DNA from 4 places in the Shewanella sp. MF05956 genome. Region 2 is predicted to be linked to each of the others. Evidence: predicted binding sites of a transcription regulator. Region 2 holds the regulator's gene; each other region holds the start of a gene.
The links. The regulator LexA, encoded in region 2, represses DNA repair genes until DNA is damaged. The targets are predictions, from matches to a motif close to TACTGTATNNNNATACAGTA.
Positions count from the first base shown of each region.

Region 1 (8,116 bases), on a different contig from region 2:
TACGCAGGCAATGCGCTTCGAGGATATGGCAACTTAGTGATTATCAAACATAACGATGATTTTTTAAGTGCTTATGCTCATGCAGACACGATTATGGTTAAAGAAAAGCAATATGTTAGCGCAGGCCAAACAGTTGCAAAAATGGGCAGTACAGGGACAAGCCAAGTGATGCTTCATTTTGAAGTGCGTTATCACGGCAAGTCAGTTAACCCATTACGATATCTACCTAAACAGTAATTGTTTAGCAACATAAATAACGGAGGATAGGCAAGTGAAGTAGATTACATATCACAAATTAGGTTTGGGAGAGCAATTATGAGCCGCAAAAACAGTACTGCAATAGCAGAACCACTTGTCGATCTAGCTAAACAACCACAAGAGGTTGCAGCCAAAAAAGGCGATTTGGTGCAGCAACTCGAAATAGAAGACAAAGTCCAAGAAGACTTACAAAAAAACCTCGATGCCACTCAATTATATTTAGGTGAAATTGGTTTTTCTCCTTTGCTTACAGCTGAAGAAGAAGTCTATTTTTCACGTAAAGCCCTCAAAGGCTGCGAAAAATCTCGCAACCGCATGATAGAAAGTAACTTACGTCTTGTCGTTAAAATTTCCAGAAGATACAACAATCGTGGTTTAGCGTTGCTCGATCTCATTGAAGAAGGCAATTTAGGCCTGATCAGAGCGGTAGAAAAGTTTGACCCTGAACGTGGTTTCCGCTTTTCGACTTATGCGACCTGGTGGATTAGACAAACCATTGAACGTGCCATTATGAATCAAACTCGCACGATCAGGCTTCCTATCCATGTTGTAAAAGAATTAAATGTCTATCTTCGCACTGCAAGGCAGCTCGCACAAAAACTTGACCATGAACCCACCGCGGAAGAAATCGCTGAAAAACTCGATGTTTCAACGGGCGATGTGAGTCGCATGCTTAAACTGAATGAAAGAATTACCTCCGTTGATTCACCGTTAGGTGGCGATAATGAAAAAGCATTATTAGATGTGATTGCTGACGACGATTCCGTTGGGCCAGATCATCGAGTACAAAGCGAAGATTTATCTAACTCAATTGTAGGTTGGTTAAATGAGCTTAATACGAAACAACGTGAAGTGCTTGCAAGACGATTTGGTTTGTTAGGCTATGAACCATCAACACTTGAAAACGTGGGTGCTGAAATAGGGCTAACGCGCGAGCGAGTTCGTCAAATTCAGGTTGAAGCGTTAAAGCGTCTAAAAGATTTACTCGGCTCGCAAGGGTTGTCAGTAGAAGCGCTTTTTAGGGACTAATATTTAGCATATTAAGAGTAATGTTAACTTGCCCACAATAAAAAAGGACACATTTTAGTGTCCTTTTTATGGCCTGCTTTTTGTGGTCCTAGCGTGCTAAACGTTTTAATTCATACAATAAATCAAGAGCTTGCTTAGGCGTAAAATCATCAGGATTTATTTGCGTTAGCTTAACTAAAGCGGGTGAAGGCTCCGGCATCGGCGCAAGTAAATTCATGCTCACTTGTGATGGTGCATGTTCTGATACTGCACTATCACGGTTTTCGAGTTGATGCAGTTTATGTTTAGCCGCGTTGATCACTTGATTTGGCACACCGGCTAATGCGGCAACTTGCAAACCATAACTTTTACTGGCTGCACCCTCTTGAACGGCATGCATAAAGGCAATGGTATCGTCATGTTCAATCGCATCTAAGTGCACATTGACGACAGCTGGTAATAATTCTGGCAATTGAGTTAGCTCAAAATAATGTGTTGCAAACAAGGTCAGCGCACTGACTTGTTTAGCGAGATATTCAGCAGCAGACCACGCTAGCGACAAACCATCATAGGTTGAGGTTCCTCGGCCTATTTCATCCATTAATACCAAACTATTGGCTGTCGCATTATGCAAAATATTGGCTGTTTCGGTCATCTCTACCATGAAGGTTGAACGACCCGATGCTAAATCGTCTGATGCACCAATACGTGTAAATATTCGATCAATTTCACCTATTTGAGCAGAATCTGCGGGCACAAAACACCCAATGTGAGCCATTAAAGTGATAAGTGCTACCTGACGCATATAAGTTGACTTACCGCCCATATTGGGGCCGGTTACGATCAACATTTTGCGCTGAGGCGTCAGGCTAACTGGGTTGGCAATAAAGGCAGATTGACTCACCTGCTCAACCACAGGGTGGCGACCTGCATCAATATGAATCCCAATACCGTCAGTCATTTGTGGACACTGATAATTGAGGGTTTCTGCTCGTTCGGCAAAGTTACTTAATACATCTAACTGTGCGGCTGCAGTGGCGAAGATTTGCAGTTCTTGTAATTTAGGTAACAGTAAGTCAAACAGTTGTTCCCATAGCTGTTTTTCTATTGCCAACGCTTTACCTTGGCTTGAAAGTACTTTTTCTTCGTATTCTTTAAGCTCTGGGGTGATATAGCGTTCAGTTCCTTTTAGTGTCTGGCGGCGCTGATAACTTAATGGGACTTTATCTGCTTGTAAGCGACTGACTTCAATGTAATAGCCATGCACGCGGTTATAGCCCACTTTGAGGGTACTGATCCCAGTTTGCAGTTTTTCGCGAGCTTCCATTTCGACCAAGTAATCATTGGCGCCTTCACTCAGCTTACGCCATTCGTCTAACTCAGCATGGTAACCGCTTTTAATCACGCCGCCATCACGAATTAACATCGGTGGGTTATCGACAATAGCGCGTTCGAGCAAGTCGTGCTGCTCAGGAAACTCACCCAACTGCGCCGCTAACGTAGACATTTGCTGTTGCTGGCAAGTTGATAGCGTTTGTTGAATGGTCGGCAGTAATGCTAAAGCTTGCTTTAAACGCGAAAAATCTCGTGGTCTGGCGCTGCGCAAAGCAAGGCGGGCCATAATACGTTCAATATCACCTAAGCTTTTCAGTTGCTCATGCAGAGTGTGGTAAAGGTCTTGTTCAATTAATTCATTTACAGCCCCGTGGCGTAATTGAACGGCTTTACGGTCGCGAAGTGGTTCATGGATCCAACGTTGCAACATGCGGCTGCCCATAGGCGTCGCTGTATTGTCGAGTACCCATGCCAGGGTGTTATCACGGCCGCCAGATAAATTTTGGGTTAGCTCTAAGTTGCGACGAGTCGCAGCATCTAAAATGATTGATTCAGATTGATTAAAGCGCACAATCGAATTGATGTGCGGTAAGGCCATTTTTTGGGTGTCTTTGACATACTGCATTAGGCAGCCTGCAGCTTGTAATGCTAAGCGCGCATCGCTAATACCAAAGCCATGCAAATCTTTAGTGCCAAATTGATTGAGCAATAAATTGACACTGGTATCGTAATCAAATTCCCATTCAGGGCGGCGTCGGATCCCTTTCATGTTATTGATTAACAGCATGTCAGTAAAATCTTCGCTGTAAAGTAATTCAGCTGGATGAGTACGCTGTAACTCTGCTTCTAATGCTTCACGAGTCGGTAGTTCCGCAACAACAAAACGTCCTGATGAAATGTCGAGCGTGGCATAACCAAAACCCGTTTTACCTTGATAAAGCGCCGCGAGTAAGTTGTCTTGTTTCTCTTGTAATAGCGCTTCATCAGTTAATGTGCCAGGAGTCACAATACGTACCACTTGACGTTCAACTGGGCCTTTTGATGTTGCAGGATCGCCAATTTGCTCACAAATGGCCACCGACTGTCCAATCTGTACCAACTTAGCTAAGTAGCCTTCAACAGCATGATAAGGAATACCCGCCATTGGGATTGGGTCGCCACCGCTTTTACCGCGAGCGGTCAATGAAATGCCCAACAGTTCAGATGCTTTTTTAGCATCATCATAAAATAACTCGTAAAAATCGCCCATTCGATAGAACAGCAACATGTCGGCATGAGCGGCTTTTAAGCTCAAATATTGTCGCATCATCGGGGTATGTTTTTCTAAATCGCTGGTATCAATTACAGTCATTATGGACTCTTCACTCTATCAATCTTGGGGCATGAAACTTTATGGCGCTAATCTTAACAATTTTTATCTTCGGGGTATAAATCAATTCACAATAAAAATGCTTGGTGGGTAAAATATTGATGTAAAAAGGCAATTCGGCTAGGAATAAAAAAAATTACGATCAACACTTGATACTGTATGACTATACAGTATACTGATGAACATATTGAGATGAGTTATAACATCTCACCTAAATAAAAATCGCATTTTACTAAACGTATTGAATGCCTTAAGAGGGTTTTACAATGAAGGTTGATCCAAACAAAGAGAAAGCACTTGCCGCCGTATTAAGCCAAATTGAAAAGCAATTTGGTAAAGGCTCAATTATGAAATTGGGCGAAGACCGCACAATGGATGTTGAAACTATCTCTACCGGTTCACTTTCATTGGACGTCGCCCTAGGTGCTGGTGGTTTACCTCTAGGCCGTATCGTTGAAATTTACGGACCAGAGTCATCAGGTAAAACAACATTAACACTCGAAGTGATTGCAGCAGCTCAACGTCAAGGTAAAACCTGTGCGTTTATTGATGCAGAGCATGCGTTAGACCCTATTTATGCTAAAAAGCTTGGCGTAGATATTGATAACTTATTGTGTTCTCAGCCAGATACTGGTGAGCAAGCCCTTGAGATTTGTGATGCCTTAACTCGCTCTGGCGCTGTTGATGTCATCATTGTTGACTCGGTAGCTGCACTAACACCTAAAGCGGAAATCGAAGGCGAAATCGGTGACTCACACATGGGCCTAGCCGCACGTATGATGAGCCAGGCAATGCGTAAGCTTGCGGGTAACCTTAAGCAATCTAATACTTTGCTTATTTTCATTAACCAAATCCGCATGAAGATTGGTGTGATGTTTGGTAACCCAGAAACCACTACAGGTGGTAATGCACTTAAGTTTTATGCTTCTGTACGTTTAGATATTCGTCGTACCGGTGCTGTAAAAGACGGTGATGAAGTGGTGGGTAACGAAACACGCGTTAAAGTCGTTAAAAACAAAATTGCAGCGCCTTTTAAACAAGCTGAATTCCAAATTCTTTATGGTCAAGGTATTAACCGTACGGGCGAATTAGTTGATTTAGGTGTACTTCACAAAATCGTCGATAAAGCCGGTGCATGGTATAGCTACAAAGGTGAGAAAATTGGTCAAGGTCGTGCAAATGCTGGTAAATTCTTAACTGAAAACCCAGCCATTGCGACAGAAATTGATACTACCTTACGTTCAATGTTACTTGCTAGTGGTACAGGCAGTTCATCAAGTGCTGACGACGGTGATGAAAACATTGATTTAGAAACGGGCGAAGTTTTTTAATTAAGCCTTAGTCATCTGACTCATTGACTGATAAGTAAAATGAATAAAGTGTCGCGGTGCGCATATAGTGCACCGCGATTTTTTTATAGAAAACGCGGTAAATATTAAAACGACTCAGTTATCTCTATCTAAAGTGTATTTATTTAATACGTCAGTGTCTTAAATTCCCTCGCTACACACTTCTAACTCAAATTCTGTACCTGCTTTATATGTGAGATGCCTAAGCACTGTTTCCGCGTTATATTTAATCTGATCTAATCTTAGGTCCTATTGATCTTTCAAGGTTGTTTTTGCAGCGAATTGTTGGCCACTACTTACATATATTACTGCGCTGCAGAAACTGTGAGGTATAGTTATTCTACATAAAAAGTCGATTACGCCGTAAAAGTGGTCAACAAACGCTGCCCGAAGGGTTCGGCTAAAAACGTTTTACTCTTTGTTGAATGACTCTTTGTAAATAAAGAGTTGCTTAGATGACTAGGCATCAATCCATTCGTCTCGATTAAAACGTTTTTAACTCGAACAAAATTCAACCATCAAAGAACAACAGACCCTAGATATCAGTAAAAAATCTAATAAGACACCTAATGAGCAAACACGTTTCATCTGCTGAGAATGGTTGTGAAATGTATCGTTCATTCATCGATTTTTGCTCAGATGATAATCGGCTCGCTCGTCTCGCTTCTTGCGTTAAATTCAGTATATAATGCCTACATTTACTGGCTTGCATGTCAAGCTAGTTACCTTTGTATTCTTCTATTTCAGGGCCATTTCATGTTTCAGACTACAGCAGAGTTAAGAAGTGCTTTTTTAAAGTATTTTGAAGATAACGGACATCAGGTTGTTGATAGCAGCTCACTCGTTCCCACAAACGATCCAACACTGTTATTTACCAATGCGGGTATGAACCAGTTTAAAGATGTGTTCCTCGGCATGGATAAGCGAAATTATACACGTGCGACATCTTCACAACGCTGCGTTCGTGCGGGTGGTAAACACAACGATTTAGACAACGTAGGCTATACCGCACGTCATCATACTTTTTTTGAAATGCTCGGTAACTTCAGTTTCGGTGATTACTTTAAAGAAGAAGCGATTCGTTTTGCTTGGACATTTTTAACTGAAACCTTAAAACTTCCTAAAGAACGTTTATGCGTCACTATTTATGAAACCGATGATGAAGCTTATGACATCTGGACCCGAAAAATTGGCGTACCTGCTGAAAGCATGATCCGTATCGGTGACAACAAAGGTGCTGCGTTCGCTTCAGATAACTTCTGGCAAATGGGTGATACCGGTCCTTGTGGTCCATGCAGTGAAATTTTCTATGATCATGGCGATCACATTTGGGGTGGTCGTCCAGGCACTCCAGAAGAAGATGGCGATCGTTTTATTGAAATTTGGAATATTGTATTTATGCAATATAACCGTCAAGCAGACGGTGAAATGTTGCCATTACCTAAACCTTCAGTTGATACCGGTATGGGTATTGAGCGTATTGCAGCCATCATGCAAGGTGTTCATTCAAACTACGAAATCGATATCTTTAAGCAATTAATCGCTAAAGCTGCTGACATTATTGGATTCTCCGATTTAGAAAATAAATCGCTACGTGTTATTGCTGACCATATCCGTTCATGTGCTTTTTTAATCGCTGACGGTGTTATGCCATCAAACGAAGGGCGTGGTTATGTGCTGCGCCGTATTATTCGCCGCGCAGTGCGTCATGGTAATAAGTTAGGCGCAACTGATGCTTTTTTCTACAAATTAGTGCCGACCCTAATCAGCGTGATGGGCGATGCAGCAAACGGCTTAAACGCCATGCAGGCGATTGTTGAAAAAGCATTAAAAGCAGAAGAAGAGCAGTTTGCCCGAACCCTAGAGCGCGGCTTAGTCATTTTAGACGGCGCATTAAATACCCTTAAAGGCGACACGTTAGATGGTGAAACGGTCTTTAAACTGTATGACACTTATGGCTTCCCTGTCGATTTGACTGCTGACGTATGTCGCGAACGTGATATTCATGTTGACGAAGCGGGTTTTGAAGTCGCAATGGCAGAGCAAAGGCGTCGTGCTCAAGCTGCAGGTAACTTTGGTGCAGACTACAACAGTAATTTAATCATTGATGCTGAAACCGCGTTCTGTGGCTATACGGAGCTTACGGGTGAGTCAACGGTAACGGGTTTATATGTTGATGGAAAAGCTGTTGAGCAAGTTGTTGCCGGTCAAGATGCTATTGTCGTTTTAGCCAATACCCCATTTTATGCTGAATCAGGCGGGCAGGTTGGTGATAAAGGCTTGTTAACGGCTCAAGGTATTGAATTTACAGTGAGTGATACTCAAAAGTTTGGTCAAGCGACAGGTCATCAAGGCCAATTAGCGCAAGGTCAATTAGTCGTAGGGCAAACGTTATCTGCACAAGTGGATAAAAAATTACGTCACCGTACTCAGTTAAATCACTCTGTGACTCACTTGTTGCATGCTGCATTACGTCAAGTATTAGGTTCACATGTTACACAGAAAGGGTCGTTAGTGAATCCTGAGCGTCTGCGTTTCGATTTTTCACATTTTGAAGCGGTTAAACCGTCAGAATTAAAAGCGGTAGAAGAATTAGTTAACACCCAGATCCGTCGTAATCATCAATTAAAAACTGCCGAAATGGCCATTGATGAAGCCAAAGAAAAAGGCGCTATGGCGCTATTTGGTGAAAAGTACGATGACCAAGTACGTGTTGTGACTATGGGTGACTTTTCTATTGAATTGTGTGGCGGTACTCACGTTGGCCGCACGGGTGATATCGGTTTATTCAAAATCA
Region 1 covers NZ_JCAYNV010000002.1:123,524-131,639, reverse strand. The annotation lists gene AC19MX_RS02500 (peptidoglycan DD-metalloendopeptidase family protein) at 1-237, shown strand, start outside; gene rpoS (RNA polymerase sigma factor RpoS) at 316-1,287, shown strand; gene mutS (DNA mismatch repair protein MutS) at 1,376-3,952, opposite strand; gene recA (recombinase RecA) at 4,237-5,301, shown strand; gene alaS (alanine--tRNA ligase) at 6,076-8,116, shown strand, end outside.
Region 1: a site for LexA is predicted at 4,124-4,143, ahead of recA (recombinase RecA). Genes of this name have one in related genera too.

Region 2 (8,116 bases):
CTACCTGTAATCCAAGGAAAACCGCCCCTAAAATCACGGTTAAGCCCAACCAAATAATGAGTGGCTTGCGCTTAGCTTTTTCTAAACTGACATGGGCAAAATGCAGCGTTACAGATGATGTCAGTAAGATCATCGTGTTAATAAGTGGTAAACCAGTCCATGGCATGGCTTCTGTGGTGGTGCCGTCAGGGGTTTTGATTAAAGGCCATACGGCTTCAAATGCTGGCCATAATACTTCTTGAGTCATGGCGTTATTTGATGCGCCGCCCAACCAAGGTACCGATATCATCCGCGCGTAAAACAAGGCACCAAAAAAAGCGCCGAAGAACATGATTTCAGAGAAAATAAACCAACTCATTCCTTGTCTAAACGACCGGTCCATTTGCGGTGAATATAACCCTGCCATTGATTCGTCAATGACGGTTTTAAACCAGCCAAATATCATAAAGATAATCACAGCGATACCGGCTAATAAAATGTAGCCGCCAGAGGTCTTTTCGGTGGCTAATTGCTGAATATAGTTACCCGCGCCAAAGGCGATTAAAAATAAGCCAATGGCGCCAATAATAGGCCAGCCACTTTGAGCTGGGACGTAATACGTTTGATGCTTTGTTGTCATCTTGCTGCTCCTTGCTTTGCCGATACCGCGAGTTTGTCAGTGATATCGTAAAGGGTATAAGAGAGAGTCAATGTATTAATGGACGCCGGTAAGTCTGGGTCCACGTAAAAAATCAAGGGTAGTTCTGCGCTAGTTGATGCGGCAAGTGGCTGTTGGTTAAAGCAAAAACATTCTGTCTTATTAAAATATGCTGCGCCTTGACCTGGCGATACCGAAGGGATCGCTTGGCCAATAATATTTTTTGTAGAGAGGTTTTTAACCAAGAATTTGGCATGAGTAAGTTCGCCAGGATGCACACTAATGTGATTCACTTTTGGGGTGAATTCCCATGGCATACCCGATTGCACTTGAGTCACAAATTCGATGGTGATTGTGCGCTTTTTATCAACAACCACCGCGTCATAACTGCTGGCACTATTTTGGGGTTTTCCGTTAATCCCTAAGGTGTCGCACAGCACGTCATATAGCGGTACCAATGCAAAACCAAACCCAAACATACCGACAGAGCCTAATATAAGCATGGTGAGTAATTTACGGTTTGATTTTGGTGTTGGGTTCATATCATTTAATCTCCGGTGGAGTGGTAAATGAATGATAAGGAGCAGGGCTTGGGATCGACCATTCTAAGCCATCAGCTGCTTGCCAAGGATTGTCACCTGCAGGTTTGCCACCTTTAATACACTTGAGTACAACCGCCAGAAATATTAACTGCGATAGTCCAAAGGCAAATCCACCAATGGAAACAATTTGGTTAACGTCGGCAAACTGGATTGCATAGTCTGGGATCCTGCGTGGCATACCCGCTAGGCCTAAGAAATGCATCGGGAAAAACAGTACGTTGACCGAGATCACTGAACACCAAAAGTGCCATTTCCCTAAGGTTTCGTTGTACATATTACCGGTCCATTTGGGCAGCCAATAATATGCCGCCGCCATAATGGAGAAGATGGCACCTGTAACCAATACATAATGGAAGTGAGCTACAACAAAATAGGTGTCATGGTATTGGAAATCCGCAGGGGTAATGGCAAGCATTAGCCCGGAGAATCCACCAATGGTAAAGAGAATAATAAAGGCGACAGCAAATAGCATGGGGGTTTCAAACGTCATTGAGCCTCGCCACATAGTGGCAACCCAGTTAAACACTTTCACCCCAGTTGGTACGGCAATGAGCATGGTGCAGTACATAAAGAACAGTTCTGCAAACACCGGCATACCCGTGGTAAACATATGGTGTGCCCAAACCAAAAACGACAGAACAGCAATACTTGCGGTTGCATACACCATGGAGGAATATCCAAACAGTGGCTTGCGGCTGAAGGTTGGGACAATCGCCGAAATAATACCAAAAGACGGTAAAATCATGATGTACACTTCTGGATGACCAAAGAACCAGAAGATATGCTGGAACATTACTGGGTCGCCGCCACCTGCAGCATCAAAAAAGCTAGTGCCAAAAAACTTGTCGGTTAGTACCATCGTTACCGCACCGGCAAGTACCGGCATTACTGCAATCAATAAAAATGCGGTAATTAACCAGGTCCATACAAATAGCGGTAACTTCATCCATGTCATGCCAGGCGCGCGCATATTCACAATGGTGACCACTACGTTAATCGCACCCATAATTGAGCTTATCCCCATAATATGGATGGAAAAAACAAACAATGCAGTAGAGTCTGGACTGTAAGTCGTCGATAACGGTGCGTAGAATGTCCAGCCGAAATTAGGCCCGCCGCCTTCCATAAATAACGAACCCAGCAACATGGTGAAAGCAAAAGGTAAAATCCAAAAACTCCAGTTATTCATGCGCGGCAGCGCCATATCTGGCGCGCCGATCATCATAGGTATTAGCCAGTTTGCTAACCCGGTAAAGGCTGGCATTACCGCGCCAAACACCATAATCAGACCATGAACTGTGGTCATTTGATTAAAAAAGTTTGGTTCAACTAGCTGTAAACCCGGTTGGAAGAGTTCTGCGCGGATGACCATTGCCATTGCGCCACCCGTTAAAAACATGATGAAACTAAACCATAAATACAAAGATCCAATGTCTTTATGATTGGTGGTCAGTATCCAGCGCATTAGCCCTTTAGGGGCACCGTGATGATGCTCATCATGCGCAGTGCCGATTGTATCGTGCGTTGTTGTGCTCATTGGTTTTCCCCTACTGTCCATGACTAGCGACATCGGCAGGTTGAACTGCCTCGCCAGAATTATTGCCCCACGCATTGCGCTCATACGTAATCACCGCAGCCATTTTTTGTGGGCTGAGCTGACTACTGAATGCCTGCATTGCCGTGCCGGGTTTGCCATGCATCACTATTTCGATATGCCCGCTTACTGGCCCTGTTATTACTGGGCTGCCAATCAGTGAGGGGAATGCGCCTGGTATTCCTGTGCCAGTAGGTTGGTGACACGCTGCACACGTAGCGGCATAGACTTGTTCACCTTCAGCCATAAGCTGTTCCATGGTGAGTGTGGGTGATGCTTCTGGTGTGACGACTTTGCCAACGGCTTCGGCTGCTTGATTAGCCGCATCGGTTACCGCGTCTGCAACAGTATCAACGACAGCGGTAGCTGTATCTATTGCTTGTGCTGCGGGCTTTGGTGAAGCTGCACTGTTACTAGAAAAATTACCCACATCCGCAGCTTGAACTGCATCACCTGAGTTATTTCCCCATGCATTACGCTCATAAGTAATCACAGCGGCAATTTGCTGTAGGCTAAGTTGAGCACTGAAAGCCTGCATTGCTGTGCCTGGTTTGCCGTGCATAACCATCTCGATATGCCCGCTTACTGGTCCAGTTATTATTGGGCTGCCAATGAGTGAGGGGAATGCGCCAGGTATGCCTGCGCCAGTAGGTTGGTGACACGCTGCACACGTAGCGACATAGACTTGTTCACCTTCAGCCATAAGCTGTTCCATGGTGAGTACAGATAAATCTTCTGGCGCCACGGCTTTTGCAACGGCTTCAGCAGCTTGGTTGACTGTTTCGGCTAGCGTATCAGCAGTATTATCAACCATAGCTGTTGCTGTGTTGGCTTTTGCTGCCGCTGCATTAGGTGCTGCGGTACCATTACTTGAAAATTTACCTACGTCTGCTGCTTGCACTGCATCGCCACTGTTATTACCCCATGTATTGCGCTCATAGGTTATGACTGCGGCAATTTCTTGAGCAGATAGCTGCTTAGCAAAGGCTTGCATCGCTGTGCCGGGCTTACCGTTGATCACAATATTAAGGTGATCTTCAACAGGGCCTTTAATAATCGGACTACCGATTAACGATGGAAATACGCCAGGAAGACCCGCGCCATTGGGTTGGTGACAGGCTGCGCAGCGAGCAAGGTACACTTGTTCACCTTGTTTGCTTAAATCGGCAAGAGATAAGGTTTGCGACATCGAGGCCGCAGCTGCTGCGGCTTCGGTTTTAGCCATTTGCTTTTGCTCAATCAGCCAATTATCAAAATCTGCTTCAGAAAGCGCATTGACCACTATGGGCATAAAACCATGATCTTTTCCGCAAAGTTCAGCACATTGACCACGGTAGATCCCGGGTTTATCAATACGCGTCCAGGCTTCGTTAATAAAACCGGGATTAGCATCTTTTTTAACGGCAAATGCCGGTACCCACCAAGAATGGATTACATCATCTGAGGTCATTAAAAAACGCACTTTGCGATTAATCGGTAATACCAGAGGCTTATCTACCTCGAGTAGATAGTTTTCACCTTTGGTTTGATCACCATCAATTTGTTCTCTTGGAGTTGAGAGTGTGCTGTAAAATTCTATGTCTTTATCGAAATAGCTGTAGTGCCATTTCCATTGCGACCCCGTAATTTTTATGGTCAGATCCGCATCGCTGGAGTCTTCCATTGCAATCAGGGTTTTAGTAGCAGGAATTGCCATAGCAATTAAGATGATAAACGGAATGACTGTCCAGGCTATTTCCACTTTAGTACTTTCGTGAAAATTGGCCGCGACAGCGCCTTTAGATTTGCGGTGATAGATCATTGAGTAAATCATGATCCCAAACACCACTAGCCCAATAGCACAACAGATATATAAAATGGTCATGTGGAGGTCGTAAACCTTACCACTGATATCTGTTACGCCTTGAGTCATGTTGAGGGGCATTTCTGCAGCCCCAAGCGGAAGTGCTATCAGCACAACCAATAAACAATACCACCATTGCTTCACAAGACTTCTCCTCTGCTTATTGCAAATAGCAACTACAAAGAAGAGTCACACAGTAAGTCTCTGCTCTATGCAAACTCTTCGGTTCCCAAAAAAGTTTGATGACCTCAAAGTAACTTGGTGGTTGTAAACTGGCAGTTTACGCTTTTATTGTTAGCTGAACACCACACTTGTACCTACGACTGAACTAATCAAATTGTATTGACGTATTCCCATCGATGGCGGTGTTATCTGCCAAATTACGTCAAATAAAAGATAAAAAATGTTTCATCCTTGTTAACAACATTACTTGTAGATTAAACATTGATCAAGATCACTTTGTTCGCTAATTGGCTGAAAAAAGGTAAAAAAAAGCCCTGAATTGGATGCAGGGCTTGGTGTTGAAGGGTTCGTACTTAATGAAATGCTGAAAAATTACTTGTTGCAGAAGGCATTGTTGGATTAACGATTTGATGTTTTTCAGGTAAGTGAGTATTCACATCTTCAATTACCACACCTAAAGCGCGTGCACTTTTGGCGACAATTTCTAAACGGCGACTGTCACGAGCATCTAATGAACTCGTCCAGGTAATCACAGCGCTTGAAGTGCCACTGGTTAATGCTTTTTCCATTGCCCATAACGTTTCAACTTCATCTTTAGTGTGTACTAGTAAGATTCGGTCCATTCTTACACCAGCACTTGCCAGCATGTGCTTATAACCAATATGCGGAGGACTAATGAGCACTATCCAGCGTCCTTGTCGGCTTAAGGTTGCTAACTGGCTGCACAGTTGCCCTAACTCAGACTCACCTTGAGTGACGGTTTGTAATGTTTGAATGGTTTGGTTGCCATACAATTCTGCTTCTGTTGAATCTGCCCATAAACCTGGGTGGCGCGGGGCAGTGCCCATTAGTTTGTTCATAACCAATCTCCATTACGGATAACGCCAACGGCAAGCCCTTCAATGGTGAGGCTTTGGCAACTTAAGTCTACTTTAATCGGGGTGTATGCTTCGTTTTCGGCATGTAGATAGACAACATTGCCTTTTTTCTCGAAACGTTTCACCGTGACGTCATCTTCAACGCGGGCCACAACTACTTGGCCATTACGTGCTTGCTGCATTTTATGAACGGCAAGTAAATCGCCCTCTAAAATGCCAATGTCTTTCATGCTGTCGCCACGTACTCGCAGTAAAAAATCGGCTGCGGGTTTAAACATGTTTGGGTCGACTTGATAATATTGCTCTACATGCTCTTGCGCTAAAATGGGTTCACCAGCAGCGACTTGGCCAATCAGCGGCAATCCTGTTTCTTGTTGTTCTTCATGAGGTAAGCGGATACCTCTTGAAGTGCCAGGCATGATCTCGATAAAGCCTTTTTTGGCGAGTGCTTTTAAATGCTCTTCGGCAGCATTTGCACTTTTAAAGCCAAGACGGTTCGCAATTTCAGCACGAGTCGGTGGCATACCTGTTTCGGCGATATTGTTTTTAATTAAGTCTAAAATTTCTGCTTGGCGCGGCGTTAACGGTCTCATGATGATTCCTGTCTTTTTATACAGTGACTGTCATTATATACAGTGTTTTTGTTCGCGCAAGTATTAACCAACCGTTTTTTGTTTTTTGTTACGGCATTGTTGCCTATCAGTATGTTTTATATCAGTTTCATTCTATATTTTAATTGAGTTGTTCAGTTAGGGACTGTTCACAAAGTAAAGATAAAACAGCCAGATAGTGTATCAAGGGTGGTTTCTGGTATCCTATGCAGCAATATTACAGTGGCTTATATTGCGAAAGTAACTATGTCAAAACCAAATTCAATATTTTTACGTGCATTAAAATGGGTACAGAAATCGATGGTTCAAACCATTGTTGTCCCGCATGACCCTTTTGATGATCTTAATTTAGATCCAAATAAACCATTGGTTTATGTCATGAAAACAGAGTCAATCAGTGATGCCGCTGCGCTAAGCGAAATCACTGAGGGCTTTGGAATGCCGAGTCCATATGACCCACTCATCGTTGATGGCTTAAAAGTGCCACGTATTGTGTGTTTGGAGGGGCGTAAGCCACTCTTTGGTAAACGCGAAAGTGGTGAAAAGTTTATCGACAGCTTTACCAGTTTATTGGCGCTTCATCGTCAACGTCCGGATTTGGATATTCAACTCGTTCCCGTGAGTTTGTACTGGGGGCGCACGCCTGGTAAAGAAGACGACAGTATGAAGGCGGCAGTGCTTGAGCGTGAAAGCCCAACGTGGTTACGCAAATGGCTAATGATTTTGTTTCTTGGTAGACATAACTTTGTCCAGTTCTCTAATGCATTATCTTTACGCTATATGGCAGATGAGCATGGATTTGATAAAAGTATTGCCCACAAATTAACCCGTGTAGCTCGAGTGCATTTCAGTCGTCAACGTAAAGTGATGACGGGCCCGCAGCTGCCCAACAGACAAATGTTTTTTGCTTCGTTGCTTAAATCGGATTCAATCAAAAAAGCGATTGAAGAAGAAGCCATTAACAAGAAAGTATCACCTGAAAAAGCCCGTGAAACAGCCATTGAATATTTAGATGAAATTGCCACGGACTATTCAGACAGTTTAATCCGTATCGCTGAGCGCTTCCTTACTTGGCTGTGGAACAAGCTATACAGTGGTATCAATATCAAAGGCGCTGAACAAATCCGTCAATTACACCATGATGGTCATGAAATTGTGTATGTGCCGTGTCATCGCAGCCATATGGATTACTTACTACTGTCGTATATTTTGTATTATCAGGGCATGGTGCCACCGCATATCGCTGCTGGAATTAACCTAAACTTTTGGCCAGCAGGCCCGATGTTCCGTCGTGGTGGCGCGTTCTTTATCCGCCGTAGCTTTAACGGCAACAAGCTATACACTGCTGTGTTTCGTGAATATTTAGACCAACTGTTTGCTAAAGGTTATTCGGTTGAATACTTCACTGAAGGTGGCCGTTCTCGTACCGGACGTTTACTTGCCCCTAAAACAGGCATGTTAGCCATGACTATTAATAGTGTATTGCGCGGCATTGAGCGACCTGTAACGCTTGTGCCTGTGTATTTAGGTTATGACCATGTGATGGAAGTCGCCACTTATCATAAAGAGTTAAGCGGCAAGAAAAAGCAAAAAGAGTCAGTGTGGCAAGTGTTTGGTGCCATTCGTAAGTTAGGTAATTTTGGCCAAGGTTATGTGAATTTTGGTGAGCCGATTAATCTACAAAACTTTTTAAATCAACAAGCTCCAGATTGGCGTGAAGAAGTGGCCAAAGACCCAGAGCAAAAACCGACTTGGTTTACGCCATCAG
Region 2 covers NZ_JCAYNV010000009.1:31,165-39,280, forward strand. The annotation lists gene AC19MX_RS11215 (cytochrome c oxidase subunit 3) at 1-619, opposite strand, end outside; gene AC19MX_RS11220 (cytochrome c oxidase assembly protein) at 616-1,179, opposite strand; gene ctaD (cytochrome c oxidase subunit I) at 1,181-2,776, opposite strand; gene coxB (cytochrome c oxidase subunit II) at 2,787-4,820, opposite strand; gene AC19MX_RS11235 (cell division inhibitor SulA) at 5,213-5,719, opposite strand; gene lexA (transcriptional repressor LexA) at 5,716-6,330, opposite strand; gene plsB (glycerol-3-phosphate 1-O-acyltransferase PlsB) at 6,595-8,116, shown strand, end outside.

Region 3 (8,116 bases), on a different contig from region 2:
TAGCTTGGGTAACTCGCTGATTTGAATCGTTGGTGATATTGCCCACGCCGAAAAGCCGACAAATAAGCTGGCAATCGACACGGCCAAGGTAAGTTTTCGCATCAACAAGTACTCCTTAAATTTCTATAATAGTATGTGCTCTACACGTACTTTGATGGTCAAGCCAGTGTCTAACTGAACATGCACATCTTCTTTGTTAATATCAGTTACTACACCAGGAACCGGTGTCGCGCCTAACTTAACATTCACTCGTTGCTTTTGTTTTAACTCTTCAAGCTTTGCAGGCTCAAGTTTAACAACAGGCGCAGCGACAGGTGCTGGACGTTCTTTTTTCACTGGAGCACGTTTAGGTGCGGCTTTCTTCACTGGCTTCTTTGGGGCATTTTTAGGTGCTTGAGCTTGACGCTTAGCTTTAGCCTTTTCTTGGCTTTCTTTTAGCGTCGCCTGAGCATGGTCAATATGCTCTTGCTCTAACTCACCACATTCACTGCCATCTAAATCGATACGCTTTGCACCGGTTTTAACACCTTTTAGGTAGCGCCAGCTACTTGTGTAACGACGAAGAGCAACACGTAATTGTGTTTTACTGACTTTAGAATCATCAGCTAACCGTTCAGCCAAATCTTGAAACAAACCAATCTTTAATGGCTTAGTTTCACCTTCAGCAATAAAGCATAAAGGAAAGGTTTCATATAAATACGCTAAAATTGCGTTGGTGTCGGTCAACTTGTCTGTTGATTCCATTTTTACTTCCACGTTAATAAAGGGACTGGTTCAGCGGCATTAATTGCCATGCAGTCGTTCATCTTTCGCCAAGCTTCATCGTTAAAGCTCAACGTACAAATTATCACTATCCGCCTGTTTGCTAAAGTCATTGAAACAAACCTTAACAATTTAACCGAATTGACTATCAGCTTAAATCATCGCTAACAATGAAATCCAGTACAAATGCGTGCAGCTGCGTATTATAAAGCCCGCCGCAGCGAATGCGACCATGATTTAGTCTTATTTGTTCGCTATTTGAGCAAATAGGCAAGATTCGAAACTTTTTACCATCATTTCTAGGCCAATTTGATCATCTTCATCGAAACGATTCAATAATGGGCTGTCGATGTCTAGAACGGCCACAACCTCTTCGCCGCGGCGAACCGGGATGACAATTTCTGAATTACTCGCCGAATCGCACGCAATATGACCATCAAATTGATGCACATCTGCAACACGCTGGGTTTCATTTAAAGCCGCTGCGGTTCCGCATACGCCCTTACCCATCGCAATTCGAGTACAAGCCACTTTACCTTGAAACGGGCCTAATACTAATTGGTCAGCACGCTTAATGTAAAATCCCGCCCAATTAAGGTCTGTTAAATTATCATTAAGTAATGCTGAAAAGTTAGCCATGCCCGCAATTAAATCGTCTTCGCCTTCTAACAATGCTTGGGCTTGGCGGTTTAATGTTTGGTAAAATTCGGTTTTCATTCTTGTTCCTTAACTCTGGCGCTCATGCTCACTATGGGCATTAACGTCGTTATTCCGCTGATGTATTTTTTGCAGACGCTTTTTTTACTTTTGCTGCAGGAGGGGTTTTAACCTGTACTGTGCCTTTTAGCAAGTTAGAAAGCTCATCTTTATTGTTTGCTAGATAAAATGCGAGTTGTTCGCACTTATTTTCATCAAGCCCTAAATCTGCTTGCGTTAAAAAAGGAAGTAGGTTATCGGCAATATCAAGCATCTTATCGTAGGCGTCAGCCTCCTTTTTCGATGTGAATGTCATCTTTTCCACCCCTTCTCTGACCACGACAAATTGGGTAATCACTGCCATGATATTATCCTCACTGTTTTTATATACAGTACATAGAATCTCATACTATTAACTTATGATGCAAGTGTTCTGATTATTCTGATATTATCAGGCAATGCAGATAGATTGTGTGCTGTATTTTATCAGCCGTCATTTGAGTCAAAAAGATGACCTAGCAAGTGTTTGCTTCATTTATAACACCGTGTATGACTATGGATTAAAAACTTTTGATGCATGAACTAGATGACCACGATTCCATCATCTTATGCCGGTCTTGTGATCTGGCAGTCACAAAGCGTGCATTGCCTTCAAGTGCAAGGGCTATTTGCCCGCGTTGCGATACGGTATTATATGACTCACCTTATTGCTCTATTAATGGCATGCTAGCTTTATGCCTTGCTGCATTGTTTATCTTTATCCCCGCGAATTTATTACCAGTATTGGAAATTCACTTTTTAGGCAGTATCCGCACCACCACAGTAATAGAAGCCGCCATTGCCGTATGGACACAAGGATATTGGGTGGTGGGATTAGCCGTATTAGTCGCCGCTGTGATTGCGCCTGCAGTGTTAATTTTATCAATTTTAACGCAAGTTATTATCGTAAAGTTAAAACTACAGCGATCTTTTTGGCAACGCATTTATACTACATTACTCAAAAATCAGGGGTTAATTGCACAAATGACCATGCTTGAAATTTATGTCATCAGTTTTTTAGTGTCAGCATTTCAATTATCCGATTTTTCAGATGTGTATTTTGGTATGGGCACGTTTAGCTTTACCATGTTATTTGTCATTATTTTATTTTTACAACGAGAATATAATCTTGAACACATGTGGAGTTATGTCGATGAACATTGATCAATCATCAACATCTGAGCAGCCCGTTGAGGTCGTTACACAGCAGGGGGTAACTGCACCTACACATCTACAAGGTAATCAGTTAGGGTTATGTTTATGCTCCGTGTGTAAAAAGCTCAATGTCACGAGCAATAGCCATTGCCGTCGCTGTTTTAGTCCGTTATCGACACGTAATTACGCCAGCGTACAACAAAGTTGGGCGTTGCTTGTTACCGCCACTATTTTATTAGTGCTAGCCAATATCTACCCTATTACGCTGTTAACAAACCGTGGAGTTGTGACCAATGACACCATCTTTAGCGGCATAAGCCATCTCGTCCAAACAGGCATGTTTCCGATTGCTATTATTGTGTTTACGGCCAGTATTTTAGTGCCCTGGTTAAAAATATTTGGCCTGGCGACATACTTAGCCGCTATTAGCTTTAACTTACCTATTTCAAAAAGAAAATTAATGGTTGGTTTTCATATTATTGAATGGATTGGCCGTTGGTCGATGCTCGACTTATTTGTTATTTCATTAACCGTTGCACTCGTTAATATGGGGCAATTACTTGATGCTAAACCTGCGCCTGCAGCGACGGCTTTTGCGTTAGTTATTTTACTAACACAACTGGCCGCTAAAGTGCTTGATACTCGTTTACTCTGGGACCGCTTGGAAAAAAAACATGACACAAATTGAATCACCTAAAGTTGTGAAGAAAAAATTATTCTCGCCAATCTGGTTATTGCCCGTGGTCGCGTTAATTTTAGGCGCCTGGCTTGGCGTTAAAAGCATCAAAGAGTCTGGCATTGAAATTGTAATCCATTTCCCGAGTGCAGCAGGCATCGACATTGGTAAAACCTTAGTGAAATACCAAGGGTTAACTGTGGGTAAAGTGTCTGATATCGGGATCGATGACGATTTGAAAGGTGTTAACGTTAAAGTTGTGATGGACTACCGTGCTGATCCATTTTTAAATCAAAATACTTTGTTTTGGCTTGTAAAACCTAAAGCAAGCATTACCGGTGTTGAAGGCTTAGATACCTTATTTTCAGGTAATTATATTGCTATTCAACCTGGTGATGGCCGCTCGGCTACAGAGTTTGAAGCTCAGCGCGAAGCGCCGGCAATTTTACCGGGTAGCGAAGGTATTATGATTGAGCTAAAAGCCCCAAAACTCGGCTCTATTGATGTGGGTTCACCGGTGTTCTTCCGCCAAGTGCCTGTGGGTAGTGTGGTCAGTTACCGCCTTGACGGTAATAAACAAATTATCATTAGTGCATTTGTACAAGAGCAATACACTCACTTAGTGCACAAAGACTCCCGCTTTTGGAATGTGTCTGGATTAAAGATTGATGCATCACTGGCAGGCATTAAAGTTAACACTGAGAGTATTGCTTCCATTTTAGCCGGTGGTATCAGTTTCGACAGTGGCTCAGAAACAATTAAGGCGAAGAACGGCGATACTTACCCATTATTTCAAGATGAACAAACCGCTATAGGTGGTGTTATGTTCACACTATTGACTGCTGATGCTGAAGATATTAGCGAAGGGACTGCCATCGTATACCGGGGCATCACTGTCGGTAATGTTGACAAAAAACAACTGACAAAAAACGGAGTAGAATTATCCGTTCGTGTTGATCATCACTATAAAGAACTCATTACCCCTGATAGCCGTTTTTGGTTAAGCGGAGCTGAGCTGTCGCTTAAAGGCATGAAAAATGTTGGCCGATTAATCACGGGGAGTGTCATTAGTGTATTACCGGGTACTCAACCGCAAACAGAAACAATGCAATTCACCCTTGCCTCACAAGCCCCTGACCTACTCAGTGCTGATAAACTGGCTTTAACTGTCGTGGCTTCCACTCACACAGGGGTGAGCAATGGCGCGCAAATACGTTATAAGCAATTGCCCATCGGCCAAGTGGTTAGCGTTAACTTAAGTGATGACTTTACAAGCGTTGAATATCAAATCGAGATTCTGCCTGAATTTAAGAATCTCGTCACTCAAGGCAGCTTTTTTGTGCCAGAAAGTGCATTGGCCATCAATGCCTCCCTTGATGGAGTTAATGTAACGACGCGAGACTTAACCACTATGTTAGAAGGCGCTATTAGCCTTGTTCCTGCTAAAAGTAAGGCTTTGGTTGAAGCAAACAGCACCTTAGCGTTACATGAGTCTTTAGCAACCGCGCAATCTTTATACGCGCAACAACAAATGACCCAGTTAACCTTAAACAGTATTGATGGTGCTGATTTAGTGGAAGGCTCGCCTATTTATTACAAAAAGATGCAAATTGGGGCCGTTGCTAAAATCAATTGGCAGGCTAAAACAGATAAATTCAATATCGATATTAACATCGACAAAAAGTTTGCACCGCTAATCAAAGCCAATACGGTGTTTTGGCGAAACAATGCCGTATCCATCAATGCAAGTCTTGCTGGTGTGAATATAGATGTAGCGCCACTTAAAGGTGCTATTAATGGCGGTATAACCCTTGGGCATTTAGACGGTAATACTGCAAGCGAAACCAAGACGAATTTACGCTTATACGATAACCAGTCTTTAGCGTTAATGCAGGCCAAAGTGATTGACCTCACCTTACCTGTCAGCGCGAAAGTGACACCCAAAGCGGCGATACGATACCAAGGCCATCAAATAGGTGAAATATCACACGTTAAACTTGACCCAAGCTTAACAATACTTAATGCCAAAGCTTATCTTTATGGTGATTATGCGGCTCATTTTAGTCGCGTAGACAGTGAGTTTTTTATTGTAGAGCCGCAAATATCACTTGCGGGTATCAACGCACCTGAAACCCTACTCACTGGTCCTTATATCGGGGTAATCCCAGGAAAAGAAACGTTAACCACTGATGTATTCACGGCTAAAAACCATGCTCGCTTAGATGCAAACGTACCAACTGATGCTGTGAGATTTCAGCTAGTCGATACGCAATTAGGTTCAATTAAAGTGGGCACACCTCTGTTTTTCCGTGGCATTAATGTCGGGCAGATTGATGGATATCAATTAGCGGATAGCGGTGTTGATATTACGTTATTTGCACATGTGAACGCCCAATACGCTCATCTTGTCAATAAAAGCAGTCAATTTTGGGATGCCTCTGGGATCAAATTAGATGTTGGCTTATTTTCGGGTGCACAACTAGAAACTCAATCACTTGAAACGATTCTAGCTGGCGGGATAGCCATTGCGACACGAGATGTCACTACTGATTCAAACACCTTGTCTGTCAATGACCGTATCCTCTTGCAACATAACATGCTTGAAGAATGGGCCGAGTGGCAACCGACGCAAACCAAATGATAAGTTTAGTTTGATATAAATGACAAAAAGGCCGATATCACTATCGGCCTTTTTATTTAATCGTTATTAGTAATTTAATCATTATTACTTATTAGCAATTTGTAAATTACTTACTATCGCGTTAATTAACCATAAAACCAATAACACACACCGATTGCCGCACTAATACCGGCCATATCCGCAGCAAGGCCACAACTGAGCGCATGACGTCCATTACGAATACCGGCAGAACCAAAGTATACCGCTAACACATAAAATGTGGTTTCCGTGCTTCCTTGTAAAATGGCCGCCAAACGCCCCGCAAAAGAATCAACGCCATGATGGTCCATGGTTTCTAACATCATTGCCCGCGCACCAGAACCACTAAACGGTTTCATAAACGCGGTGGGCATAGCATCAATAAAGCGTGTATCCCAGCCTAAACCACTCACCACGGATGCTAACATCTGTAGCGCATAATCTAATGCGCCAGAAGCCCTCAATACGCCAATGGCCAGTAACATTGCGATAAGGTATGGAATTAAGGTTATCGCCTGATTAAAGCCTTGTTTTGCTCCCTCGACAAACTCATCGTAAACGGCAATTTTTCGATAACCCGCCGCAAGGATAAAACTGAATATCAAGATGAGCAAAATACCATTGCCAAGCACCATCGACATTTGACCTATGGCATCTGCAGACAAGGTCACTAAATAAGCGATACCAGCCATTAATGAGCCGATAATAAGCCCTGCATACGCTAAAATAACACTGTTAAACAGTGAGATTTTTTGCACAATGGCAACGACTAATAATCCCACTATTGTTGATGCACTCGTTGCCAATAGGATTGGTAAAAACACATCTGCAGGGTTGGCCGCCCCTTGCTGGGCACGATATAAAAAAACGGTAACAGGTACCAATGTCACCGAAGACGTATTTAACACCAAAAACAAAATCTGCGCATTTGTCGCGACCGTTTTAACCGGATTTAAACTCTGTAAATCGTGCATCGCTTTTAAGCCTAAAGGCGTTGCTGCGTTGTCTAATCCTAAAATATTCGCAGTTAAATTCATGCTAATACTGCCATACGCCACGTGGCCACGAGGCACTTCTGGCATGAGTTTAGACAGCAATGGCTCAAATACACGTGCAAATAGCCCGACGACTCCGGCCTTTTCGCCAACCTGCATTAAGCCCATCCATAAAGCCAATACCCCAATTAACCCGAGTGAAATATCGGCAGCAAGCTTAGCGCTGGCAAATAATGCCGTAACCGACTCACTTAACACCTCAGTGTTGCCACCAATCAATTGAATAACAATTGAAAGTGCTGCGACAATAAAAAATAAAAGCCAAACCCTATTTAGCACACATAACTCCATGACTCAGTGGTGAGTTTTTGTTTAATATACAGTAATCATTGCGAAACGGGGGCAACAATTCCGTGGTATGATCAGGCTAATTCCGCAATAAATAATGTAACGTAGTTAATATGGCCCAATTAAACCCAAACTTTATCAGTCACATCGAAAAAGAATTGCCTGCTCATCTGTCTATGGATGATTTTATCGCCATTTGCGATATTCCACTGCGCAAATCAATCAGGGTTAATACGTTAAAAATAACGACCCCTGCATTTGTTGAGATAATGACTCAGACGGGTTGGCAATTACAGCCAATTCCATGGTGTGATGACGGTTTTTGGATTGACGGTAAAGATGATGTGCAGCTGGGTAACGCCATCGAACATATCCAAGGCTTGTTTTATATTCAAGAAGCCAGTTCGATGTTACCGCCTACAGCCTTATTTGCTGACAATACCTCTGCAGAATTAGTCTTAGATGTCGCTTCAGCACCAGGGTCTAAAACCACGCAAATAGCAGCCTTAATGCAAAATAATGGCTTATTAGTGGCTAATGAATATTCTGCAAGCCGCGTAAAAGTGCTCCATGCCAATGTACTGCGGATGGGCGCGAGCCATACTGCTCTGACTCATTTTGACGGCTGCGTATTTGGCGAATATTTATTTGAATCGTTTGACGCTATTTTATTAGATGCACCTTGCTGTGGTGAAGGTACGGTTCGTAAAGATCCACTGGCATTAAAGCATTGGGACATTGAAGACGTTACAGCCATTAGTGAAACCCAAAAAGCGTTGATCGAAT
Region 3 covers NZ_JCAYNV010000007.1:110,777-118,892, forward strand. The annotation lists gene prc (carboxy terminal-processing peptidase) at 1-102, opposite strand, end outside; gene proQ (RNA chaperone ProQ) at 124-744, opposite strand; gene AC19MX_RS09480 (free L-methionine (R)-S-oxide reductase MsrC) at 1,006-1,479, opposite strand; gene AC19MX_RS09485 (YebG family protein) at 1,529-1,822, opposite strand; gene AC19MX_RS09490 (paraquat-inducible protein A) at 2,032-2,661, shown strand; gene AC19MX_RS09495 (paraquat-inducible protein A) at 2,651-3,340, shown strand; gene AC19MX_RS09500 (PqiB family protein) at 3,327-5,969, shown strand; gene AC19MX_RS09505 (nucleoside recognition domain-containing protein) at 6,095-7,321, opposite strand; gene rsmF (16S rRNA (cytosine(1407)-C(5))-methyltransferase RsmF) at 7,444-8,116, shown strand, end outside.
Region 3: a site for LexA is predicted at 1,834-1,853, ahead of AC19MX_RS09485 (YebG family protein). Genes of this name have one in related genera too.

Region 4 (8,116 bases), on a different contig from region 2:
ATGTGAACACCACATCTGACTCAGAAATCTTACTCAACTTATTAGCAGACGAACTACAAGAAACGCGTAGCTTGTCATTAAGTGCTGACGAAGTGTTTGATGCCGTAGCCAAAGTCCACGCCCAAACCCGTGGTGCTTATGCGGTAGTCGCAATGATTATTGGCCAGGGCCTAGTTGCGTTTCGTGACCCATTTGGTATTCGTCCTTTAGTGTTGGGTAAACACGAAACGGCGACGGGTACTGAGTACATGGTCGCGTCAGAAAGTGTTGCTTTAGACGCCGTTGGCTTTGAAGTGATGCGCGATGTTGCACCAGGTGAAGCTATTTACATTTCACTTGATGGTCAGTTATTTACTCGCCAATGTGCTGTCGACCCAAGCTATGCACCGTGTATTTTTGAATTTGTGTACTTTGCCCGTCCAGATTCAAGCATCGACAAAGTATCGGTTTATGCAAGCCGCGTAAACATGGGTGCTAAGTTAGGTGAAAAGATTAAGAAAGAATGGGAAGATCATGACATTGATGTGGTTATTCCTATTCCAGAAACCTCGTGCGACATCGCATTAGAAATCGCACGTTGTATGGACTTGCCGTACCGTCAAGGTTTTGTTAAAAACCGCTATATTGGCCGTACCTTTATTATGCCTGGTCAGCAAGAGCGTAAAAAGTCTGTACGTCGTAAGCTCAACGCGATTAACACCGAATTTAAAGGTAAAAACGTGTTATTAGTCGATGATTCTATTGTGCGTGGTACCACGTCAGAACAGATTATCGAAATGGCACGTGAAGCAGGCGCGAAGAAAGTGTACTTTGCATCAGCGGCACCTGAAATTCGTTTCCCGAACGTGTACGGTATCGACATGCCGACTTCTAATGAGCTTATTGCTCATGGTCGTGATGCAGATGAAATTGCTAAAATCATTGGTGCCGATGGCATTATTTTCCAAGACTTAAGCGACTTAATTGAAGCGGTAAGAATGGAAAATCCTGAAATTAAGCGTTTCGAAACGTCAGTATTTGACGGTCACTATATTACCAACGACGTGAATCAAGAATATTTAGACCACTTGACTCAGTTACGTAATGACGATGCCAAAGCCAACCGCAGCAAAGATATCGGCACTAACTTAGAAATGCACAACGAGTGTCATCCATAAGTTAACCCAGATTTTGTGAGCGAACAAACCAGCATGAAAATGCTGGTTTTTTTATGGGTGTTAAAAATTTTAAGTGCTAGAAAGCTAGAAAGCTAGAAAGCTAGAAACCTAAAATGCTAAAACCAAAACCAAAACCAAAACCAAAACCAAAACCAAAACCAAAACCAAAATCAAAATCAAAACCAAAATCAATAGCAACACCTGGATCCCTGTTAAAAAATCTCAGGGATGACGGCATAAAAATACGTCATTCCTGCAATGATGTTGAGTCGCGACCAAGATGCTAGTTTCTTTACGTCGTCCCGGCAATGCTGTTGAGCCGGGATCCAGGTGTTGTTTTTTGGCTGTTAAGTGAAATCAACAGCAACACCTGGATTCCTGATAAAAGATCTCAGGGATGACGGCATAAAAATACGTCGTTCCTGCAATGATGTTGAGCCGCGGCCAGGATGTTAGTTTCTTTACGTCGTCCCGGCAATGCTGTTGAGTCGCGACCAAGATGCTAGTTTCTCTACGTCGTCCCGGCAGTGCTGTTGAGCCGGGATCCAGGTGTTGTTTTTCTTTACGTCGTCCAGTAACAAAGTTGATCAGGACACTTGTGTTAGCTTTAGGCTTTTAAGCTACATCAACTCGAATATTTACAAAAAAATCGTTTGATAGTCTTGTAGCGCTTGTGCTGCTTTTTGGGGATTAGACAGACTTATCTTTTGATAATGTGTCAGCACTTTATTTAAATAACGCTGAGCAATATCGCGTTGCGCTTCGGAGCTGCATTGCCACATTTTCCCGCCCACCGGGCTTATTGGCGAGGTTGCTAGGGGCGTTGCTATTGCCGAGTCTACTTTGTTGCGAGATACATACAAAATCTCATAAAAGCGGCGATTTTCTTCAAGCAATTTCTCATCAATTAAACGACATTCAAGCTTGATAAGCTGCTGGCGTAATTCGTACTGGTGGTGCACTGGGCAGAGCATAAAATCAATTTGCAGTTCAGGGTTATTGCGGCAAATTGAATTAACAAGCTCGATCATCAAATCTCCACCCACGCCTGCGATAACAACCAGTGGCGTTTCTGGCAGTGGCGTTTCTGGATAATCTGATAAGGGGATCTGTGCGACATCGATACAATGTACATGCCATTGAGGAATGAATTGGCGCGGATAAAAGCGTTGCAACTTGTCTTCTAATTGTTGCATTAAGCTGGGCACAATATCGACAAAATGAATCGTCGGTGCCGCCTGTCTTGATAATAACGCCGCACCCAATAAACCATGATCGCAGCAACAATCCCAAATGTGCGTATAGCCTGTTGGGATCATGTCATTGAGCTGAGTTAAGCGCTGGCCAAGTTTCATTATATTATACCAATTCCATTAATTATGTGACCAATCAGAGTCACTCAGATTGTTCAGTTTGAGGCGCATTGTTGAAATAATGGTTATTCCCTTCTAAGACAATGCAACAAAGAAATGAACGGTCTGAGTGTCTCCTGCAAGGCGGGTTTCTGTGCCTTCTATGCTGCTTAATAGCATTTTGTCGTACGACTGCATGGATGCAGAAGGTAGAGCAACGCAGGAGCAGTTGCCGAGAGCAACTATGTCTTCAATCCTATTACTTGCCTAGAAGGCACAGAATTCCCGCTGAATGACCAGATAATTAGTGGAATTGGTATTATTCGTTTAGACAAATAAAACCCGCATTGTAATGATTTTTACGCTCAATACTATGCAATTTGCAGCACGTTAAATTTACAGGTAATCTATACTGTAATTTTATACAGTTAACTGGCGCGATTTATGGTTGTGCTTACTGAATCTTTGCGACCTGATAATGGATTATGATTTTATATATTGCTGAAAAACCCAGTCTGGGCCGAGCTATTGCCGATGTATTGCCAAAGCCTCATAAAAAAGGTGATGGTTTTATTACTACTGCCAACGGGGATTGTGTGTCCTGGTGTATTGGCCATTTGCTCGAACAAGCTGAGCCAGATGCCTATGATGATGCGTTTAAGTCATGGAAACTTGAACATTTACCCATAGTGCCACAAACCTGGAAGCTACAGCCAAAACCTAAAACCCGCAGCCAACTGACCGTGTTGCGTAAACTGGTTAAGCAAGCATCATCAATTATCAACGCGGGCGATCCCGACAGAGAAGGACAACTTTTAGTCGATGAAGTGATTTCATATCTCGGCGTAAAAGGCGACAAACTCAATCAAGTTCAGCGATTATTGATTAGCGATTTAAACCCGCAAGCCGTAAAACGCGCGCTAGGGCAGTTACGAAGTAACCGTGAGTTTGTGCCGTTATCAACCTCGGCATTAGCACGCAGCCGCGCAGATTGGTTATACGGCATGAACATGACGCGCGCGTATACTATTCAAGGGCGCAAAGTCGGCTATCAAGGTGTGTTGTCGGTTGGCCGAGTTCAAACGCCTTTACTCGGTTTAGTGGTGCGCCGTGATGATGAAATTGCTGATTTTATTCCTAAAGCATTTTATGAGGTGTTAGCCCACTTATTGACCGACCAACAACACGCTTTTACGGCCAAATGGAAACCGAGCGATGCATGCCAACCTTATATGGACGAAGATGGCAGAGTATTAGCCAAAGGGTTAGCCGAGAATGTGGTTGCTCGTATTAATGGCAAACCGGCTGAAGTGACTAAATTAGAAGCCAAAGACAAGCGTCAAAATCCGCCATTGCCTTACAGTTTATCTGCACTGCAAATCGATGCTGCTAAACGTTTTGGCTTGTCAGCTAAAGAAGTGCTAGACACTTGTCAGAGTTTGTATGAGCGCCATAAGCTCATTACTTACCCACGTTCAGACAGCCGTTATTTGCCCAAAGATCAACTTGCATTAGCCCCCAAAGTATTAGATGCCGTGCTTAAAGGCGCTTCTGGGTTAGTTGAAGGCTGCGATGCGCCAAATGCTAAGCTTAAATCGAAAGCCTGGGATGACTCTAAAGTCGATGCTCACCATGCAATCGTGCCCACCGAAAAAGTGGCTAATTTATCAGCATTATCAAGTAACGAAGCTAAGTTGTATCAGCATGTGGCTCGCCAATATCTCGCACAATTTTATCCCGCTTATGTGTATGCAGAAACCGCCGTTGAAGTGACCATTGCTGGCGGCTTATTTACCACCAAAGCGCGCCAAGATAAAACGTTAGGTTGGAAGCAATTGTTCAAGCGAACAACTGCAAACCAAAGCAGTAATCATTCAAACAACAATGACGATGACGACGATAATGTACAGTCGCTACCGCCGCTGGTAAAAGGCCAAATACTCCAATGTGAGCGTGGTGAATTATTAGAAAAAATGACTCAAGCGCCAAAGCATTTTACCGATGCCACCTTATTAGGCGCCATGACGGGCATTAGCCGTTATGTCACAGATAGCAACATTAAAAAAATCCTTAAAGAAACCGATGGTTTAGGCACAGAGGCCACCCGTGCAGGCATAATTGAATTACTGTTTAAGCGCGGGTATTTAGTTCGTCAGGGCAAAGCCATTAAAGCGACGCCAGTGGGCGTTGGCTTAATACGTAGTTTGCCAGACTCGGCCACCACACCCGACATGACTGCATTATGGGAAAACAGCCTCGATGCCATCAGCCAAAAACGCTTAAAGTACGATGCCTTTATGCAACCATTACTCAGTCAGTTAGATGGTTTAATCACCCAGGCATCGAGCCAGTTACCTTCGGCATTACAAGGTGTCGCGAGTGCGGCACCAAAACGGAGTTTTAAAAAGCCGTATAAAAAGAAGCTCAAAGCAAAAGTGAAATAATTTAGGGTGTTAATTGGTATGATAAAAGAATTGCACAGTGTCAATGTCAGAGTGAACTTTTATGTCATTAATTACATACTGTAAGTATACAAATATAGATATAGATACAAATTAAAGGAGGGTGTATGAAAAGCACATTATTGTTAACCATCTTGGCCGCAAGTTTATTGTCTTATGCGTCTAATGCCACTGCAGATAAAACCATTTTGGCTGGTGGATGTTTCTGGTGTATGGAGTCTGATTTTGAAAAGCTTGATGGTGTTACTGATGTGATTTCAGGATTTACCGGCGGAAACATTAAAGACCCTATCTATAACGGTAACCACCGAGGTCATTATGAAGCGGTTGAAATCACTTATGACCCTAACAAAGTGAGCTACGAACAATTGTTAGCACATTACTGGGTTAACATTGACCCTTTTGATGCACAAGGGCAATTTTGCGATAAAGGCTCGAGCTATTTAAGTGCCATTTTTGTGGCAAACGACACTGAAAGAGCGATTGCACAACAGTCTAAAAGCAAAGTCGAAAAGCAGTTTCCTAATAATAAAGTGGTTACGCCTATTTTAAATACGTCGATATTTTATCCGATAAAAGGCGATGAGAGTTACCATCAGGATTACTATAAAAACAACCCTATTAGATATAATGCTTATCGCTGGAACTGCGGCAGAGACAAAAGGTTAGCAGAGATTTGGGGTGATAAAGCGACACATTAGGTTTTTTGATGGCCTGTGACTGTTGACCTTTATAGCCACAGACCATGCTGATTGGGTATAAAGATTAATCCAACACGCTTTTATCTAAAATGCCTTTAGCGATTAATTTTTGTAACAACGCGCGGGTCTGCTGCTTGAGCATGTCGCGTAATAATCGAGTGGCAGGGGTGATGGACTGTCTGCTTGGAAATATTAACCACAATTCAGTGGATTTGACCTGGTAGTCTGACATGATGCTAACAAGGTTATTGGCCAGTAAATCATGTGCTAAATCTAAGCATGATTTTGCGGCGATGCCTTTGCCGCTGACACACCAACGCCTGACTAAGTCAGCATCATTGGCGACTCGATTGCCCGATACTTTCACTTTAATACTGTCTTCGCCCTGGTTAAATTCCCATATGTCGTGGGTTAAGTTTTGTAGTTGATACAGTAGCGCATTATGTTCGGCTAAATCTTGCGGGTGTTTAGGTGTGCCATATTGGTCTAAATACGTTTGTGAAGCGCAGATTAACCTTGGCACATTGCAAATTTTAAACCCATATAAATTTGCATCATTAGGTGAACCGTAACGTAGTGCTAAGTCGACTGAATCTCGATAAAAATCAACGTTAGTATCACTAATGCTGACACGTAAGCTCACTTTTGAGTGAGTGTCCATAAAGTCGTCAATCCAAGGGGTAACCACATTACGGCCCAAATCGGATGACACCGATAACCGTAAGTCGCCGTCAACAATGTCTAGCTCACCTTTCATATTCTGTTTGGCTTGCTCAAGCATCAACATGGCTTGTTCGCATTGCGGAATGTACTTTTCACCTGCACTCGATAAGCGTAATTGACGCGTGGTGCGAATAAACAACTCCGCACCTAAATGGGCTTCAACTCGCTTTAAAGCCGCACTGGCTGTGGCTGTTCGCATGTCTAAATTGGTTGCAGCAGCGGTAATACTGCGAAACTCAGCCACTTTTATCACCACTTGTAAGTCTTCTAAAAGCATGATTGCCCATTTTTAATTGATAATGTTTCAATTATTATGCTGTTTATGTGAGATAAAACAAGCGCTAATATAGTTCCATTCAGTTTGAACATCATTTGCCGATTTGCACAACAGGAACCACATTATGAAAGCCATTGGATATAAGCAGTCTTTACCTATCACAAACCCTGAATCATTAATCGATGTCACGTTAGCGCAACCTATTGCTACAGGTTATGACTTATTGGTTAAAGTGAGCGCCATAGCAGTCAATCCTGCCGATTATAAAGTGCGCTTAAACATGCCTCCTGCTGATGGGGAAGTTAAAGTGATTGGTTGGGACGCGGTTGGCGAAGTGATTGCTTCAGGTGACAAGGCAAGTCAATTTAAACCCGGTGATGTGGTGTATTATGCGGGCGACATTACCCGACCTGGTAGCAATGCTGAATATCAGTTAGTTGATGAACGCTTAGTGGGTATGAAGCCTAAGAGCTTATCAAATGCAGAAGCCGCAGCGTTACCTTTAACAGCTATCACTGCATGGGAGTTATTGTTTGAGCACTTAACCATTAAACAGCAAAGCCCTGGCTTAACTGATAAATCTAACGAAGTGATTTTAGTGGTTGGCGCCGCGGGTGGTGTGGGTTCTATTTTTGTCCAAATTGCGAAAGCCATTACCGGAGCCACTGTTATTGCAACCGCATCACGCCAAAGCTCAAGCGATTGGGTTAAAAAGTTAGGTGCAGATTATGTTGTTGACCACACCAAGCCACTGACGGCGCAAATTGAGGCGTTAAATATTGGGCCTGTAACGCACGTAGCAAGCTTAAACAGCACAGACACTTATTTTGAAAGTTACACTGAAGTGCTTGCACCCTTTGGTAAAATCGCCATGATTGATGATCCTCAAGCGCTGGATGTCACTAAACTTAAGCTTAAGAGTTTGTCATTACACTGGGAGTTTATGTTTGCTCGTTCAATGTTTAAGGCGGCAGACATGCAAGAGCAAAGTCGCTTACTCAATCGCGTCGCAGATCTTGTTGATCAGGGTTATATTCAAACCACATTAGGCCAACACATGGGCGAAATTAACGCCGCTAACTTACGCGCAGCGCACCAAGCGTTAGAAACAGGCAAATCAATCGGTAAGATTGTACTTGAAGGGTTTTAATTGTTTGCGTTAGATTTGATTGTTTATTTTATATTATTTATTTGAAACAGGATTCAACATGTCTCAGTTAACTATCGTTGCCAATATTACCGCCAGAGCAGATAAAATCGAGTTAGTGAAAGCCGAATTATTGAAATTGGTTGATGTGACTCGTGCTGAAGAAGGCTGTATTAACTACGATTTACATCAAGATAATGCAAATCCAGCGCATTTTATGTTTTATGAAAACTGGCAAAGCCGTGAATTATGGCAAGTTCACATGGGCAATCAGCATATCGCTAATTTTGTGGCAGC
Region 4 covers NZ_JCAYNV010000001.1:168,617-176,732, reverse strand. The annotation lists gene purF (amidophosphoribosyltransferase) at 1-1,157, shown strand, start outside; gene AC19MX_RS00730 (hypothetical protein) at 1,258-1,395, opposite strand; gene AC19MX_RS00725 (tRNA (adenine(22)-N(1))-methyltransferase) at 1,796-2,512, opposite strand; gene AC19MX_RS00720 (DNA topoisomerase III) at 2,995-4,953, shown strand; gene msrA (peptide-methionine (S)-S-oxide reductase MsrA) at 5,079-5,672, shown strand; gene AC19MX_RS00710 (LysR family transcriptional regulator) at 5,737-6,672, opposite strand; gene AC19MX_RS00705 (zinc-binding alcohol dehydrogenase family protein) at 6,797-7,822, shown strand; gene AC19MX_RS00700 (putative quinol monooxygenase) at 7,881-8,116, shown strand, end outside.
Region 4: a site for LexA is predicted at 2,920-2,939, ahead of AC19MX_RS00720 (DNA topoisomerase III). Genes of this name have one in related genera too.